Regions from separate parts of the Brevibacillus sp. WF146 genome, predicted to be linked through region 1. Evidence: predicted binding sites of a transcription regulator. Region 1 holds the regulator's gene; the other holds the start of a gene.

Region 1 (8,538 bases):
AAGACGCCGCTGGAACGCGCCGAGCCGCTGACAAAACCGTTTGCCGAGATGCTGGAGCAGATGCTTGACGAAAAGGCGGCGCTGGGGCGCAGCCTGCCCGGCTATCAGCGGCGGGAAGCGCAGGAAGCGATGATGCGCGCGATCCATGACGCGATGAGCGACGGCGTGCATCTGCTCGTGGAAGCGGGGACAGGGACCGGCAAATCGCTCGCCTACCTGCTGCCCAGCATCGTGTGGGCCAAACAGCACCGTGAGCCGGTGGTGATCAGCACGCACACCATTCACCTGCAGGAGCAGTTGTTTCACAAGGACATCCCCGCTCTCAAGCAGTCGCTGCCGTTTGACTTTACCGCCGCCACGCTGAAGGGGCGGGGCAATTATCTCTGCCTGCGCAAGTTTGAACAAAGCCTGGAGGAGCCCGTGGAGGGAAACAGTCAGGAACTGCGCCTGGTCAAAGGGCAGATGCTCACCTGGCTGACCCAGACGGAAACAGGCGACGTGGAGGAGTTGAGCCTGCCCGCTGCCGGACAGTTGTACTGGCAGCAGGTGAAAAGCGACGCCGCCTCCTGCCTGCACCGCAACTGCCCCTGGTTCAGCCGCTGCTACTATTTCCAGGCCCGGGAGCGGGCGCGGGACGCGGACATTCTGATCGTCAACCACGCGCTCTTGATCAGCGATTTGCAGGCGGAGAACCGGATTCTGCCGCCGTATGAGACGGCGGTCATCGACGAGGCCCACCATCTGGAAGAGATCGCCACCGCCCATCTCGGCAAGCAGTTGTCCACTGCCGGAATGATGTTTTTGCTGGATCGGGCGGCGGCGGAAGAAGGGAGCGTTGTGCGGCGCTTCGCCGCCGAGCTGCAGGATTGGCAGGCGGAGGATGGCGGCAGGGTCGCGGAGACCTTGGCGGAGATGGACAAGCTGTTCCCCGCGCTGCGCGAAAAGGCGCTGCAGATCACGCAGCTTCTGTACCAGTGGGCGGCGGACCGGGGAGAGGAGACCACCGACACCGGGCGGGAAACGGTGCGGTACCGCAAGGAGTCGTTTTCCGGCCGGCACGAACGGATTCGCAGGGCGGCGCGCCGGGTGATCGAAGCGCTCACCGCGTACGCGGCGTCCATGGACCGCCTGCTGCAGTGCATCCCCGCCGACGAAAAACCGCCGTACGAGCTGCGCAGCCTGCGGACGGATGTGTCCGGCCTGGTGGACGAACTTCAGGAAACGGCCGAACTGCTTCACTTCTTTTTGCTGGAACCGGACGCGGAGTACGTCTGCTGGATGGAAGTGGAGGCCCGCACCCCCCGCAAGCACGTCTATCTGCACGCCGCGCCGCTGAAGGTCGCCGATGCGCTCGCCCATCCGCTGTTCGCAGCAAAGCGCAGCCTGATTCTCACCTCGGCCACCTTGACGGTCAAGAACAGCTTTGCTTACATGATCGAGCGGTTTGGCCTGGATCGGATGCCGGAGGAACGGGTGCGTACCCTGGCCCTGCCCTCCCCGTTTGCCTACGAGGAACAGGGGCTGCTGTTCATCCCTTCCGACTTTCCCGCCCCGGGAAAAGAAAGCGACGAACACTACCTGGAAGCGGTCGTGCAGGGCTGCCTGGACGTGATCCGCGCCGCCGGCGGCCGAACGCTGATTCTGTTCACGTCCCACTCGATGCTCCGCCAGGTGTACCAGTTGATGAAGGAGCAGTTGGCGGACGAGCCGTACACCCTGCTCGGCCACGGCATCGACAGCAGCAACCGCAGCAAGCTGGTCCGGCTGTTCCAACGGCTGGAACACGGCGTGCTGCTGGGGACCAGCAGTTTTTGGGAGGGCGTGGACATCCCCGGCGAAGCGCTGAGCTGCCTGGTCATCGTGCGGCTTCCCTTTACGCCGCCCAATCACCCCGTCTACCAGGGGAGAGCGGAGCAGTTGAAAGCGGACGGGAAAAACGCCTTCATGTCGCTGGCCCTGCCGCAAGCGGTGATCCAGTTCAAGCAGGGCGTCGGCCGGCTGATCCGGCATCATTTGGACCGCGGCGTCGTGGTCGTGTTTGACGGACGAATCGTCGAGTCCCGCTACGGCCGGGCGTTTTTGCAATCCCTGCCGCCGTTTCAGGTGCAGACGGGCACCTGGCCGGAGCTCCGCGAGCGGATCGGTCCGTTTCTGGCCCAAGAGACCGGCACGGAGCTGTAGGCGTTGAGCGGCCGGCTGCATGCAATCCCGGCGAGACTCATAAAATGAAGCAATAGTCTCGCAGGGATTTAGGTGATAGAATAAATGCTGGGGAATACGCGTAGGGCTTGGCTGCTGCTGCTGTGCGTCGTGCTGTTTGCCGGCTGCTCGATCGACAGCCATTTGCAGGGAGTGGTAAAGGTGGAGGACCCCTTCGCCAGCGACGACGAACGCGAATTTGTCGGCCTGGTGATCCACTTTCTCGCCCTGCCGCATGGCGAGAGCACGCTGATCCGACTGCCGGGCGGAAAAACCATGCTGGTCGACACGGGAAGCGCGGAAGACTGGCCCGTCTTGTTCGGCATGCTGTCCGAGCGAAAGCTGACGCGTCTGGACTACGTTGTCGTGACCAACGATCAGCCGGAACAAGCGGGGGGCTTTGCCTTTCTCAGCGACCGGATGCCGGTGGATACGGTCATTCTGCCCCGTCTGATCGAGCCGTCGATTCGCAGGCTGGTCCCGCTCAAAGGGGACAAAAAGCTGCTGCCCGTCGCGGACGGCGACGCGATCAGACTGGACAACGACGTGGTGTTGGACGTGCTTCATCCCAGCGAACCGCTGTTTTTGTCTCCGCAGGACAATTCCCTGGTGTTCCGGCTGCGGCACGGCCAGCTTCGCTTTCTCTTCGTCAGCGCCGTTAATGAAAAGGCGGAAGAGCGCCTGCTGGAGAAGCACGGCGGCCAGTTGAAGGCGGAAGTGCTGAAAGTGGCCGACCAGGGGAGAAACCAGGCCTCTTCCCAGCCGTTTCTCACCAAGGTGGACCCACAGGTGGCGGTGATTCTGACCGGCAGGTCCCGAAACGAGATGAAAGACAGCCAGGAGGAAGTGCTCGAACGCCTGGGCGAATCGTGGGCGGAGACCTACATCACCAGCCAGCACGGCACGATCGCGATCCTGTCCAACGGCAGGGATTACCGTGTCGTCAAGCGAAAAAAGTAAGGAGGAAGGACCGTACGTGGCCAAAAGTGAAAAGATTTCGGAAGCGGTCGTTCGCCGTTTGCCGATTTATCTGCGCTACCTGAGTTATTTGCAGCAAGTGGGCGTGACGACGGTATCCTCCCAGCAGATGGGCAAAAATCTGGACGTCAACCCCGCCCAAATCCGTAAAGACTTAGCCGCGTTCGGCGATTTCGGCAAGAAAGGCATCGGCTATGACGTCAACTTCCTGGTGGAAAAAATCCGCCAGATTCTCAAACTGGATCAGGAAATTCGCGTCGCGCTCGTCGGCGCCGGCCATCTCGGCCATGCGATCAGCAACTACAACGCGTTCCTGAAGGATCAGATGCGGATCGCGGCGATTTTTGACAGCGATCCGGCCAAGCAGGGCAAGCAGATTGCGGGCATTACGATCCAGCCGCTGGAAGAGCTGAAGCAGACGGTGAAGGATCGGCACATTCGCCTGGCGATCATCACGGTCCCGGCTGCCGCCGCCCAATCGGTGGCCGATCTCTTGATCGAGGCGGGGATCGAAGGCATCCTCAACTTCGCGCCGACGACCATCCGGACGGAGAAAGAGGTGCGCATCCACTATGCGGATGTGACGTCCAGCCTGCAAAGTCTCGCCTATTATTTAACGTAAGAACGGAGTGGAACGATGAAACAGACGATCTTGACTCACGCCACCGTGATCACCGTAAACGACCAGAACGAGGTGATCCACGACGGAGCCGTCGCGTTTGCCGGCAGCACGATTACGTACGTCGGCCCCACGCCTGAGGACGTGTCCGGCTACGACGAGGTGATCGACCTGAAGGGCAACTACCTCCTGCCGGGCCTGATCAACACGCACGGCCATGCGGGCATGTCGCTCTTGCGCGGATACTCCGACGACCTGCCGCTGCAGCAGTGGCTCGAAGACAAAATGTGGCCGCTGGAAGCGCAGTTTACCGCCGACCATGTGAAATGGGGCACATACCTGTCGCTGATTGAGATGATCCGCACGGGAACGACGACCTTCGTCGACATGTACGACCACATGGACGAAGTGGCCAAAGCGGTGGAAGCGACCGGAATGCGCGCCCGACTGTGCCGCGGCATGATCGGCCTCTGCTCGGAGGAAGAGCGGGCGGCCAAACTGCGGGAGGCTACCACTTTTGCCAAAAACTGGCACAATCAGGCGGACGGCCGCATCACCACGATGCTTGCACCTCATGCGCCGTACACCTGCCCGCCGGAATTTATCACGCAAATTGTGGAACGGGCGGAAGAGCTTTCCCTGCCGATCCACATCCACATGTCGGAAACAAAGTGGGAAGTGGGCCAAAACGAGCGGGATTACGGCCTTCGTCCGGTCGCCCACCTGGAAAAACTGGGCGTGTTCCGCCGTCCGACGCTGGTAGCACATGCCGTTCATCTGACGGATGAAGAAATGGACGTATTGGCAAAATATCAAGTGAAAGTCTCCCACAACGTGGTGAGCAACCTGAAGCTGGCCAGCGGCGTGGCGCCGGTTCCCCAAATGCTGGCGAAAGGAATCAGCGTTTCGCTGGGAACGGACAGCACCGCCAGCAACAACAACCTGAACCTGTTTGAGGAACTGAAGCTGGCCGCCATTCTGCACAAGGGAGTGGGCTACGACCCCGTGGCCGTTCCGGCGGAAGAAGCGCTGCGCATGGCGACCCGCTACGGGGCGGACGGCGTGTTCCAGCCGGATGAGCTGGGTTCGATCGAAACCGGCAAGCAGGCGGACCTGATCGTCCTGGACAGCCATCAGGCCCATTTCCATCCCGCTCACAACCCGGTCTCCCACGTGGTGTATGCGGCCAACGGACGGGACGTGACCGACACGATCGTGGCTGGCCGGTTCCTGATGCGCAATCGCGAGCTGTTGACCGTGGACGAAGAGCGCGTGATTTTTGAAGCGAACCGCGTGTTCCAAACGCTGAAACGGTAAAAGGCTCCTGTCAGGGTAAATGACAGGAGAAGGGGAGCGTAGGTGTAGGTAGAGGAAGTTTTGTTTGGACGCCATGCCGCGCTCATTTTTGCCACACGTCCGTAAGCGGGGCGTGGCGGAACTCCAGTGTGGGCGAGTGGGTCAAGGTTCTCAGCGGCGACGACAACGCTGCCCAGGAGACGCGGTATTCCTGCAGCAGATACCCAAGCACGTCAGGAGATGTCGATCGTTGCGACGGTTTCACGCGCTCACCTCCTCGGGGTGTATCTGTAGTATGGCCGGGACGCCGGGGGGTATGTTTAGCAAGTTTTCCGTACCGTTCTAAAACCTTCCCGCCTCACATAGGTTAAGGAAAAAACGGGACAGGAGGGGAAGGACATGTACGTCCGGCCCAAGCAGCTCTGGTGGCTGCTGCCCATTTTTCTCGGCCTGTTTTTCCTTGGCGTGTCGTTGGGGGCGCTGCACAACCGGCATGACGAGAAGGGCGTGCCCATCATGGCACCGGCGGAACGTGAGGAAGCGGATCGGATGGTCGTGGCCGATCTCTTGGACCAGCTCACCGAGCAAAAGGAACGGCCATTTGAAGTATACCTGCAAGATCACGTCCTGAGCGGACGTTTCCAGGGACAGCGGTTTCAAGTAAGCGGGGAGATCGGCGGCCACCACGTGGAACTGCGGCGGAACGAGCAGGACGTCAGCGTGACGGTGGACGGGCAGGTGCAGGAGCAAACGGCGCTGCCCTATGCCCTGTTCACGCCGCAGGAGCATGCGGTTCTCCTGAAGGACCACCTGCGATCGGTCACGCCGCTGGCCGTGTCGGACCCCTCCAACCGGGCGTGGCAGGGGTACCGCTTGTCCATCCCGGCAGGAGAGGTCACCTCGCTCCTGGCGACGTGGCTGGGACCGTCTTTTCCCATCCAGGAGGCGGGACTGGCCCGCCAGATCGCCGTCGATTACCATGTGTGGTACGATGGTACGACACGGGAATTGCGGCAGTTGGACGTGCTGCTGCAAATGAAGACGCCGGCCGGCATGAAGCAGGACCAGCTTCGCTTCCGGCTGTAACGTTTGGAGGATAAAGGGGATTGTCATTGTGTACGTACGAATCTTTCTAGGGGCAGTGGCCGTTTGTCTGGTGGTCACCCTGGGTGCCGCCTATCACCTGACCTCCACGGTCGTGGGCAAGCGGCACGACTTCGAAGACCAGGTGCGGCAGTGGGTACAGGAACGGACGACGATCGCCCAGATCGATGCGATTGACGAGTACCGCGGCAAGAAGGCGTACGCCGTCGTGCTGGGCAAAAACATGGCCGGAACGCCGGTGGTCGCCTGGCTGACAGCCGACAAGGCCGAATTTGACACGATGGACAGGGCGGTAAGCCGGGAAAGTGTCGAAGCGGCGGTCAAAAAAGGCTTCCCGGACGCGCGGGTGCTGCACATCGTCCCGGGGTTGGACGAGAACAGCCGCTTTTGGGAAGTCACCCTGCAGGATCGCGACGGCCGTTTTCACTATCTCCACTACGACCTGTTCAGCGGCAAGCTGCTCACGTCTTACATCATCTCGCCGGCGTAGACCGGATGCAGATGTACGCTCGCAAGGCCTTTTTCCAAGCGAAAAAGGCCTTTTTGCCGTTCTAGTCGAGTCCCGCTATCCAACATCTGCATACCAAAAACGCTATACGGGTGTGATATACTGGAACCGATGACAGAGAGCACAAAACAACAAGGGGGGAGTAGCTGTGCAACTGCGAAAACGTGCGATAGGCCTCTCGCTGCTGGCGACGCTCACTCTCCTGTTCGGTGGTTGGTTCTTGTACCAGAAAATGGAAGTAGAAGAACCGCTTCGCACCCAAATCGGACAGATGCAGTCAGCGGAACTGACGCACTTGGATGTAAGCAAGGATCGCATTGAGATAAAGCTGCAGGTGACCCGCCCGGATCTGTTCCCGCAGGAATACCGCCGCTTGCTCCAGGAAACCGCGGCCCTGGCCGGGGGCAAGACGGTGGAAGTTGGAGTGGACAACCGCTCCCAAGACCTGGAACAGATTTGGATGGACGGGTTGTTTTCCTTTACGGAAGCGGTGGATCTGCACCAGTACAGCCGCATTCCGCAGATGTTGACGGAGTGGAAGACGGCCCATCGGCTGGATGAAGCGTCCGCATTGATGGACGACCGCAACGTCTACGTCTACATGAAAAAGGGGAAGGACGACTTCTACGCCATCGTTCCCCGTTCGGCCGGAAACGAGGTGACGACGCATGGGTAAGGAGATCTTGTGCGGCGTGATTCCCGGCATCCTGATCTTCCTGCTGTTCCTCGGTGTCAACATCACGCCGTTTCTCGTGTTTGCGGCCGTCCTGACGGCCATTTATTTTCTGATCGTACGGCAGAACCAGGGAAAACTTTCGTTCGGCGGCAAGTCCAAGCCGAGCAAACACGCCGTTCCCGCCTCCAACGTGACGTTCTCCGACATCGGCGGACAGGAGCGGGCCAAAAACGAGCTGAAAGAAGCGCTCGATTTTCTCGTGCACAAGGACAAAATCGAGCAGTACGGCATTCGCCCGATCAAAGGGGTGCTGCTCACGGGTCCCCCGGGGACGGGGAAAACGCTGATGGCCAAAGCGGCGGCCAATTACACCAATTCCGCGTTTGTGGCCGCTTCCGGTTCCCAGTTTGTGGAGATGTACGTCGGGGTGGGCGCCCAGCGCATCCGCGATTTGTTCAAGGAAGTCAAAACCCTGGCAGAAAAGAACGGGCAGGACAGCGGGATCATTTTCATCGACGAAATTGACGTGATCGGCGGCAAGCGCGACGGTCAGCAGCAGCGCGAATACGACCAGACGCTGAACCAGCTCTTGACCGAGATGGACGGCATCGCCACCAGCGACAAGCCGCGCATCCTGCTGATTGCCGCGACCAACCGTAAGGACATGCTTGACCCCGCTCTGCTTCGTCCCGGACGCTTTGACCGGCACATCAGCGTCGATCTGCCGGACAAGACCGCGCGCGAGCAGATTCTGATGATCCACACCGCCAACAAGCCGCTTGCCCCCGACGTCTCGCTGGAAAAAGTGGCGCAGGAGACGTTTGGCTTCTCCGGCGCGCAGTTGGAGAGCGTGGCGAACGAAGCAGCGATTTACGCCATGCGCGAACAGTGCGAGAAGATTGAGGCGCGCCACTTTGCCCATGCGGTGGACAAGGTCATGCTGGGGGAAAAAGTGGACCGGGAAGCGTCGCTGGAAGAAAAGAAGCGGGTGGCGCTGCACGAGCTGGGACACGCGATCGTCAGCGAACACGTGCGCCCTGGTTCCGTCTCCCAGGTGACGCTGAGTCCTCGCGGCAAAGCGTTGGGTTACGTCCGTCAAAATCCGCTGGAGGATCGCTACCTGTACACCAAGGAAGCGCTGGAACAGCAGATCATGGT
Region 2 (8,538 bases), 610 kb from region 1:
CTTTCACATTTTATTGAAACAATGAATGAATATTTCGTTTCAGTTAGGCAGAAAAATCGAACATGGAGCATGCTTACCATGGAATTTCTTCTTTATGCGATGCGTGAAGAATCGGTACGCCATAAATGGTCTAACATGATAACGCAATCGGTTGAACAAATTTCCAAGGCCATTGAGAAATTGATGTCGAAAGAGAATCATGAGTCTACTCTATCTGCGACTGAAATGGCATGGACGATTCTTTCGTTAGAAAATGGTCTGGCTATTTTTTATTATATTAGTGAAGACCGCGTGCCCCTTCATTTATATGGAAAAGCACTACAAAATATGCTCCTGTTCCCACGTTAGAAAAATAAGTCTAAACGGTGGTATTATCCCCTCAGGGTAGGCAGTAAACAAAGAGTTCTGGATAAACTCATTACTGTTGACCGGAGGGGATTTTTCGTGCCATCAAGGAAGGAACAGATCTTTACTCGTTATCGTGAGGATACGAAGTACGAGGCTGTTTGCTTGTGTTTGGAAGAGAGTGGAGCTATCAGGGGATAAGAGAAAAGCTGTTTCGATGACTCCGGGCGCGACACCGCGAGTAACCCGGGAGGCCATTCGTCAGTTGCGATTATCATGCTTGGTTTGCAAACAGACCGATCGTACGAAAAACAGTCGACCGCAAACAACCATGTTCACGCCTGATCAAGGGACTGGTATGGGGCTTCACCAGGTTGTTCCCTATGCATGCAGTCATATGCCGATAAATTGGTCCCATTTGGAAAAAACAAGTGTGATGCCCGTCACAGTTTTTCCATACGGCTCGGATGTATACTCGAGATGCAGGAAACCGGAAACGAAGGAGTGATTCGCATGAGCCAAGTGCCCCATCATTGCAGCATGATGTCGGGGAGCCATGCACACGTGACACTTTGCGAACCGCTGGCCCAGTTGAAACGAGAGCATGGCCCCCTCAGGGAACAAATGGATGCCTTTGCCCAGTTGGCAGCCCAAATTGGAATGGATCAAGCAAAAACGGATTGGAGCCGGCAGCTTGCCGAGCTGAAAGAAAAGGTGGATGCCTTTGTCCGGGAGCTCGACCCTCACTCCGAGCGGGAAGAGGGAGCCCTTTTTCCGCTCATGGCGAACTATATCGGCAGGCAGGTGGGGCCGATTGCCGTGATGGAATACGAACACGAACTGGCCAAGCGTAACCTGAAGACGTTCAAAGAAGCGATGGAACACGTGAAGGAGCCGGTGGATGCTGAACGCGCGAAAGAGATCGCTTCCTATGCACTGCAGGCCCATGCCGTTTTAACGGATCATTTCACGAAAGAAGAGAACGTGCTGTTTCCGATGGCGGAGAACATGCTGAGCGCGGAAGAAAAGGACGAGCTCAGCCGTGCGCTGCGATCCTGATTGATGTTGATTGGCAGGAGATGAAAGAATGAAGAGATACCCGCTGTCATTCGAAGAAACCTTTATTCGGCCGATGCTGGATAATGGGGTGTCGAAAGTCGTGAAATTCTCGTTTCCAAAAGGAAAGAGATTACAGAAACACAAGACGTCGAGCGATATTCTGCTATTTGTGCTGCAGGGAACCATCCGCTTTACCGCCCATGAAGAAGTGGAACTGGCTGCTGCCAGCATGATCAGCCTTGAGAAGCAGGTCGAGCATTCTATCGAAGCATTGGAAGACAGTGTGGTCGTTCTGGTGCTGACACCCAGCCCGGAAGCTCATTCGATGTTCAAACCATAAATGGAATCGTTTCAGACCTGCCGCTCGCGTTCTCCCCGTTCGGACCGGCGGGTCAGCCAGCGCTGGAGAACGATGGCTTGGTTGTGGACGGCATCTTTCGCGGCGTAGACCAGGGTGACGTTTTTTTCAACCGCGATGCCGCATATCCGATCGGCGAGTTCATTCCGGATCGGATCTTCCGCCAATTCCCGTTCGTATCGTTCAGTAAATTCGGCAAACCGCTCCGGTCGGTGGCTGAACCACTTGCAGAGTTCGGAGCTCGGGGCGATGTCTTTCATCCACGCGTCGACCGCTGCGCGCTCTTTGGAAATGCCGCGCGGCCAAAACCGGTCAACCAGGATGCAGACGCCGTCTTCAGGGGAGGGCGGGTCGTAAATGCGTTTTACCGATATCTGGTGCACCATGGGACAATCAGCCTTCTTTCGTCACTTGCAGTACGCTGCTTGCGTCCAGTCCATTATAACACGACGGAGACAAGAAACGAACGTAGGGTGCCCAAGCCAAGAAACGTGCAGCAGCACAAGATCGAAACGGGAATGGAAAAGACCTCACATCGAGGTCTTTGTGTGGTTTACGTTGAACCGATATCTTGCTTTTTCGCCAAAACCAATTCGGAAGCGTCTCCCAATACATTTTTCCACCCCTTTGTATGTGTAGCGAGTAAACCATGGGTGTGAACGCCGTGACCTGCATGGAGGATAGACAGGGGGATGTCGGCAGCAACGGTTACTGTTCACCCCATCGTTTTAACGCATCCTTGTCCAAAATGATGATGCCCGAACGGTGTGTGTCAAGAATTCGCTGCTTTTTCAGTTGATTGACCAACCGATTTACGGTTTCTCTGGATGAACCGATCGCATTGGCCAACTCCTGATGGGTCATGGGCAACTCGATGTACACACGGGAATCGTTCACTTCTCCGTGTTTATCTGCCAATTGCAACAGAAAGAAAGCAATCCTGCCGTGCACGTCGTGACCGGTAAACTGCTGAAGTTTTTGCTGGAGTTCGCGAATTTTGGCCCCCATGACATCGATGACCTTGATGGCAATCGACGGCATCGACAAGATGAGCTGTTCAAAAGCGTGGACGGGAATTGTCAGGACGTGAGTGTCCACAAGGGCTTCCGTCGTCGCCGGATAAGGCGTTTGCGTAAAGAATCCGGTATGCGGAAACATATCTCCGGTCTGCAGCAGCGATACGATTTGTTCATGGCCCTCCTCGTCGGTTTTGTAGGCTTTGACAAGCCCGTCCTGAATGAAAAAGACCGCTTCTTTTTCGCTTCCTTCCATAAAGATGGTCGTCTTTTTCCGGAACAAGCGATGCATGGTGATTTCTTCGACGCGGGCCAGTTCCTGTCGGTTCAAGTCGCGGAATAAAGGAACCTGCTGCAAACAATCCCCATTTCTCATACATAGTCCTTCCTCAAGTAATTTCTTCCATTATTATAACGGATCAGAGCGATCTTTTTGAAGTGACATGCAAGGAACGGAGAACCTCCGGATGGAGGTCGCATGGTGACTTGCCATTCGCTGGTCAAGGAGTCGGGAAACGCCTTGGGGGGGCCGTCTGCCTGGAGGCGGCGGCGATGAAGCTATAGAGAAAGAATCCGGTGACGGCAGACCTTTCAAGCCATGGAAAGAAAAGCGTGCACCATGGGTTTGCGAAAGAGACCGATACGGTTTCGTCGGACATCCCCGCATAACATGGTGCACGGTCATGACATTCCATGCCGTACAGCGGAAGTTATTTCGCCAGCATGTCAGCCAAATCTTCTTGCGGGTCCCCAATTACCTTGAGATGAAACGTGTTTTGCAGGAAGTGTACTACACCTGGGGTTAAAAATTCCGGAACCTTCGGACCAATCCGTATGTCCGTGATTCCTAAGCTGAACAATCCCAGCAAAATGGCAATCGCTTTCTGCTCGAACCAGGACAGTACAATGCTGACCGGCAGCTCGTTGATGTCACAGTGGAGAGCGTCCGCCAACGCGCGCGCAATTTTTACCGTGGAGATGGAGTTGTTGCATTGCCCCAGATCAATATACCGTGGGATGCCTGTATTTCCTACGGTTCCAAAATCAATATCGTTAAAACGAAATTTCCCGCAGGAGGTGGTTAAAATGACCGTATCATTTGGAAGCGACGCAGCCAACTCCCGATAGTAATTTCCACCCTTTCCAGGGGCATCACAACCGGCGATCACAAAAAACCTCCGAATCTTGCCTTCGTGTACGGCCGAAATCAGTTCCGGCGCCAGACTGATCACGGTTTCGTGGTGATAGCCGGTGACCAGTTTCTGATCCGAGTCGATATGTGCCGCTGGCAGTTGCAACGCTTTTTCGATGATCGGAGTAAAATCGTTATGTTCAATTTTCGTAACGCCTTCCAGTCCTGCTACTTCATAGGAGAAGAATCGGTCCGAGTAGGTTCCCTTAATCGGCATCACACAATTGGTTGTCGCCAATATGGCCCCAGGGAATTCTTCAAACAGTTTTCGCTGATCGTACCAGGCCTTTCCGATGTTTCCCTTTAAATGAGGATATTTTCGTAATGCAGGATATCCGTGGGCAGGCAGCATCTCCGAGTGCGTATAAACATTGATTCCTTTGCCTTCTGTTTGTTTCAGCAATTCTTCCAGGGCAAGCAGGTTATGACCGGTGACGACAATACATTTTCCTTCGATTTTATTTTGCGTGACCGTAATAGGCTGAGGGATGCCAAATCGTTCCGTATGTGCACGGTCCAGCAGTTCCATCACTTTTATCGCTGCCGACCCAACTTTCATGGCCATGTCAACATGTTCCTGGAAATGAAAATTTACATTTGTCAAAGTGAAGTACAGGGCTTCATGGGTAATCGCATCCACTTCGGGGTCCGTATACCCCAACTCCCTTGCATGTGTTGCATAAGCAGCGATTCCTTTGAGGGCAAATACAATCGTATCTTGGATGCTGGCCAGATCTTCATTTTTCCCGCATACGCCGACTACTTTGCAGCCGCCAGTCGCTGTTTGCTCGCATTGATAACAAAACATGGATACGTCCTCCTTCTCCTGTTCAATGTGGGATGTGTGTGAGCCATCCCTGTGTCTGTTTCCATTATGCGTAAAAAGCGTTTGTTCAGATGTGACGAGCATCACACTTTGTGATTCATTTCACAAACATGACAAAATTTCACGATACCGCCGTGCGGGCGAACTGACGTCGTACAGAAACCATCCCCGCAGCGGAGGGATGGTGCTGCCTCGCGAACGCTCGCTTTTGTTGTTTTTTTGTCAAGGTTTATAGCCCGGTTGAGTCATTTACGAACAGGCCGGGGAGCGCTATGTTGATGGTGTGTTCGGAAAGAAGCAAGACGAAGGGGGGAGAAATCTGTTCGGTAGAAGGAATACCCGCACCATGGCCCGCATGCTGTTGGCCGCAGGAATCGCCGGACTCACGGTCGGGGCCGTTTTTTTCGACCGGGTCAGTGCCGCATCGGTCTCCTTGCAGGAGAGGATCGACCAGGCTCAACCGGGAGCAGTCGTCACCGTTCCGGCAGGAAAATACCGGGGGCCCATTCGCATTACCAAACCGATCGTGCTGCAGGCAGAGGGGGCCGTGGAGATTGCCAGTGATGGCAGCAGCCCTGTTCTGTCGATTCTGTCCGATCATGCCGTCGTCCGGGGAATAAAAATCGTAGACAACCGAATCAATGCCGCAGAAGCGTCCGTGGTCATGAGGGGGAACCACAACATTGTGGAAGACCTTGTGATCGAAACGATGGGAACAGGGGTGCAGCTTCGTGATGCCAGCAACAATACGCTGCGCGGTATCCGCGTGATCGGTCTGGTAACGGACCCGGGCAAGGAACAGGAAGGCCTCCACAACCACGGCCAACACGCGCACCAACTGTCGGGAGCAGCCGGTACAAATCCGGATGTTACGGCCAAAAAGGGAAACGGCTTCGACTTGAATCACTCTCATCACAACCGGATCGTCTCCAACCGGATCAGCAACATGTTTGACGGCATCTATGCGGAAAACAGCAACTTCAACCACATGGAGCAAAATTTCGTGGAGAACTCCCGATACGGTTATCATTTCATGGGTACGTCCTCCACGAAGCTGCTCGGCAACACAGGAAGCGCCAACGTGACGGGCACGATGCTCATGGAATCGGATGGCGCTGTCGTGCAGCATAATCGTTTTGTCAAACAAAGGGAAAATCCGAACGCCCAGGGGATTCTTCTTTTCGACGTAACGGGATCGCGAATCGAGGGAAATCGCATCGAGGGAAACCGTGTGGGCTTGTACATGGAACGGTCCAAAGGGAACCGTCTGGAAGGTAACGAATTCACGCTGAACTTTGTCGGGATGCAGCTCAAACAAGCCTCAGGGAATGTGGTGACGGCCAACCATTTTGTGTCCAATGTCATCCAGGCGCAGGCGCAGGACAGCACAGCCAACACGTTGGAGGGAAACTACTGGGACGACATGCAGGGCATTGATCTGGATGCAGACGGCCGCAGCAATATTCCCTATGAGCTCAACCCGTTTTTCCTGGCGTTGACCGAAGCGGTACCGCCCTATCAGATCTTTTTCCAGGCACCCGGTCTTGTGTTTTTGGAGGGGCTTTTTACCGCAGGGACAGACGCGTCCATTCGGGACGGGGCACCATTGCTGGCTCCGGTTATGGCGCAAGAGGACGAACAGCGGGCGGGTCAGCAGACGGCCATGGGCGTACTCAGTGTGCTGCTGATGAGCGGAAGCTGTTTGATCATGTATGGAGGAGTGAGACGAAAATGAAATCTCGGGTGTGGACGATTGGCGCAATGATGATGACCCTCTCCATGTTGATGGGGGGATGCGGCAAGGAGGAAGCAAAACCGGTGGACATCGTGGAAGGCGTGGACAAATGCGACGTCTGCCATATGAATGTGGCCAATGACCACAACGCGTCGGAAATCGTTTTGCAAAACGGGAAAGTGTTGAAATTTGACGATATCGGCTGTATGTACCGCTGGACAAAGGAGCATGAGAACGAACAGGTGGAAGCCCGGTTCGTCCGCGACTACCTCTCCAAGGAATGGGTGAACACCGATCAGGCGACGTATGTCTACGACAAAACGTTCCAGACGCCAATGGGGTATGGCGTCTATTCCTTCAAGGACAAGGCAGCGGCGGAAGCGTTCGTCAAGGAAAAGCAAACCGGTTCGGTTATGAGCGTTCAGGATCTGGACAAGCATGCCTGGGAGAGCAGCATGAAAAAGCATGGGCAAAGTGACGGACATCCGGAATCAGGCCAGCACGGCACGTCGGACGCACAGCAGACACACAACTAGCAGAGGAAGTGGCGCACGTGCACATCATGAACATTGCCAAACGAGAAATACAGATCGGGTTTCGCAATCCGTGGGCGTACTCGTTCACGGCCCTGTTTTCCCTGTTCACGCTGGCCCTGTTGATCATTCAATCCCAGTCCTACATGGAGGGATACACGTATACGACCGGCACCATTCTCAATCTGATCCTGTACCTGCTCCCCTTGATGACCATGCTGCTCGCCTCCTTTTCGGTTACGGCAGAAAAGGAGGAGGGAAGCTGGGAGCTTCTGTCCACCTACGCCCTTACAGCCACTTCGTTTTTGTGGGGGAAGTACGCGGGATTGGCTGTGGTGCTCGTCTCCATCGTGTGTTTTAGCTACGGGTTTGCCGGGTTGTTCGGCATGCTTCTGGGAAAAGGGTTCACCCTTTCCGCCCTGCTGTTTTTCTTGTTGTTTTCCATCTGCATCGTGCTGTTGTTTCTGGGGATCGCCATGGTGGTCGGCTCCCTGAGCCGGAACCGCTGGCAGGCGCTTACGCTCGGGGTCAGCATCTGGTTTTTCTTGATTCTGGCCTGGCCCACGCTCTTGATCTCGGTCTTGAGCTTTTTGCCGTACACATGGATCAAACCGGTACTCCAGGTGGCCACCTGCCTGAATCCCGCAGAGTTTGTGCGCATGTTTTCCGTTGTCAGACTGGGGGGAGGCGCCATCTTCGGTCCGGAGTACTACAAGTGGGTGAACTGGATGGAATCCCCATTTGGCATCGCGGGTTTTGCTGCGCTCTGCCTGATGTGGATCTGCGTGACGATGCTGACCGCGATAGCTGTTTGGGAAAGAAGGCGATACCGTGACTAAGACCGGACTGCACATGATGCAGGTAGAAAAGACGATTGGCGGAAAAACCATTGTGCATCCGTTTGATTTGCACGTCGAACCGGGACAGGTTGTCGCTGTTTGCGGGGGAAACGGGGCGGGGAAAAGCACCATTCTCCGCATGATTGTGGGAATTACCCAACCCAGTTCGGGAACGATCGAACTGAACGGGTTGAACTTGAAGGAACATCGTGTGAAATATTTGCAGCAAATTGGCTATATGCCGGACCACTTCAATTTTTCGGCCGGACTGACGGCGAGTGAGTGCATGCGCTTTTACGCTTCCCTTCGCGGGCGGACCGCGTCGGAAGCGGATGAGGCGCTGCAGGCGGTAGGGCTTCACGAGGCTCGTAACAAAAAGGTGTCCGTGTTTTCCAAAGGCATGCAGCAGCGTCTGCTGTTTGCCCAGGCCATGTTGGGCAAACCGGCACTGCTTGTGCTGGATGAGCCGACAAACGGATTGGATCCGTACTGGATGGGCGCCTTTGTTGATCTGGTGAAAACCATCAAGAACGAAGGCATCTCCGTTATTTTCTCCACGCACCAGTTGCAGGCGGCCAACGAGGTGGCGGATCGAGCCATTTTTGTCATAAACGGAAAAATCGTCCGCTCCGCCA

Evidence for each region. Region 1 encodes Rex, which represses fermentation and respiration genes when NADH is low (regulators of the CRP and FNR family bind a similar motif). Its sites were predicted from a motif close to TTGTGAAATATTTCACAA; they were not measured.
Region 2: hcp (hydroxylamine reductase) is a predicted target of Rex. The motif match lies at 4,887-4,904, and genes of this name have one in related genera.

Annotation. Positions count from the first base shown of each region.
Region 1 covers NZ_CP109943.1:2,579,473-2,588,010, reverse strand. Annotated here, with positions in the region: gene dinG (ATP-dependent DNA helicase DinG) at 1-2,181, shown strand, start outside; gene A6764_RS12770 (ComEC/Rec2 family competence protein) at 2,266-3,159, shown strand; gene A6764_RS12765 (redox-sensing transcriptional repressor Rex) at 3,176-3,799, shown strand; gene A6764_RS12760 (amidohydrolase) at 3,815-5,113, shown strand; gene A6764_RS12755 (hypothetical protein) at 5,196-5,357, opposite strand; gene A6764_RS12750 (hypothetical protein) at 5,492-6,178, shown strand; gene A6764_RS12745 (cell wall elongation regulator TseB-like domain-containing protein) at 6,207-6,686, shown strand; gene A6764_RS12740 (hypothetical protein) at 6,853-7,380, shown strand; gene A6764_RS12735 (AAA family ATPase) at 7,373-8,538, shown strand, end outside.
Region 2 covers NZ_CP109943.1:1,972,418-1,980,955, forward strand. Annotated here, with positions in the region: gene A6764_RS09845 (TetR/AcrR family transcriptional regulator) at 1-348, shown strand, start outside; gene A6764_RS09850 (hemerythrin domain-containing protein) at 859-1,404, shown strand; gene A6764_RS09855 (cupin domain-containing protein) at 1,433-1,744, shown strand; gene A6764_RS09860 (DUF488 domain-containing protein) at 1,756-2,148, opposite strand; gene A6764_RS09865 (Crp/Fnr family transcriptional regulator) at 2,471-3,154, opposite strand; gene hcp (hydroxylamine reductase) at 3,489-4,778, opposite strand; gene A6764_RS09875 (right-handed parallel beta-helix repeat-containing protein) at 5,143-6,531, shown strand; gene A6764_RS09880 (nitrous oxide reductase accessory protein NosL) at 6,528-7,067, shown strand; gene A6764_RS09885 (ABC transporter permease) at 7,085-7,903, shown strand; gene A6764_RS09890 (ABC transporter ATP-binding protein) at 7,896-8,538, shown strand, end outside.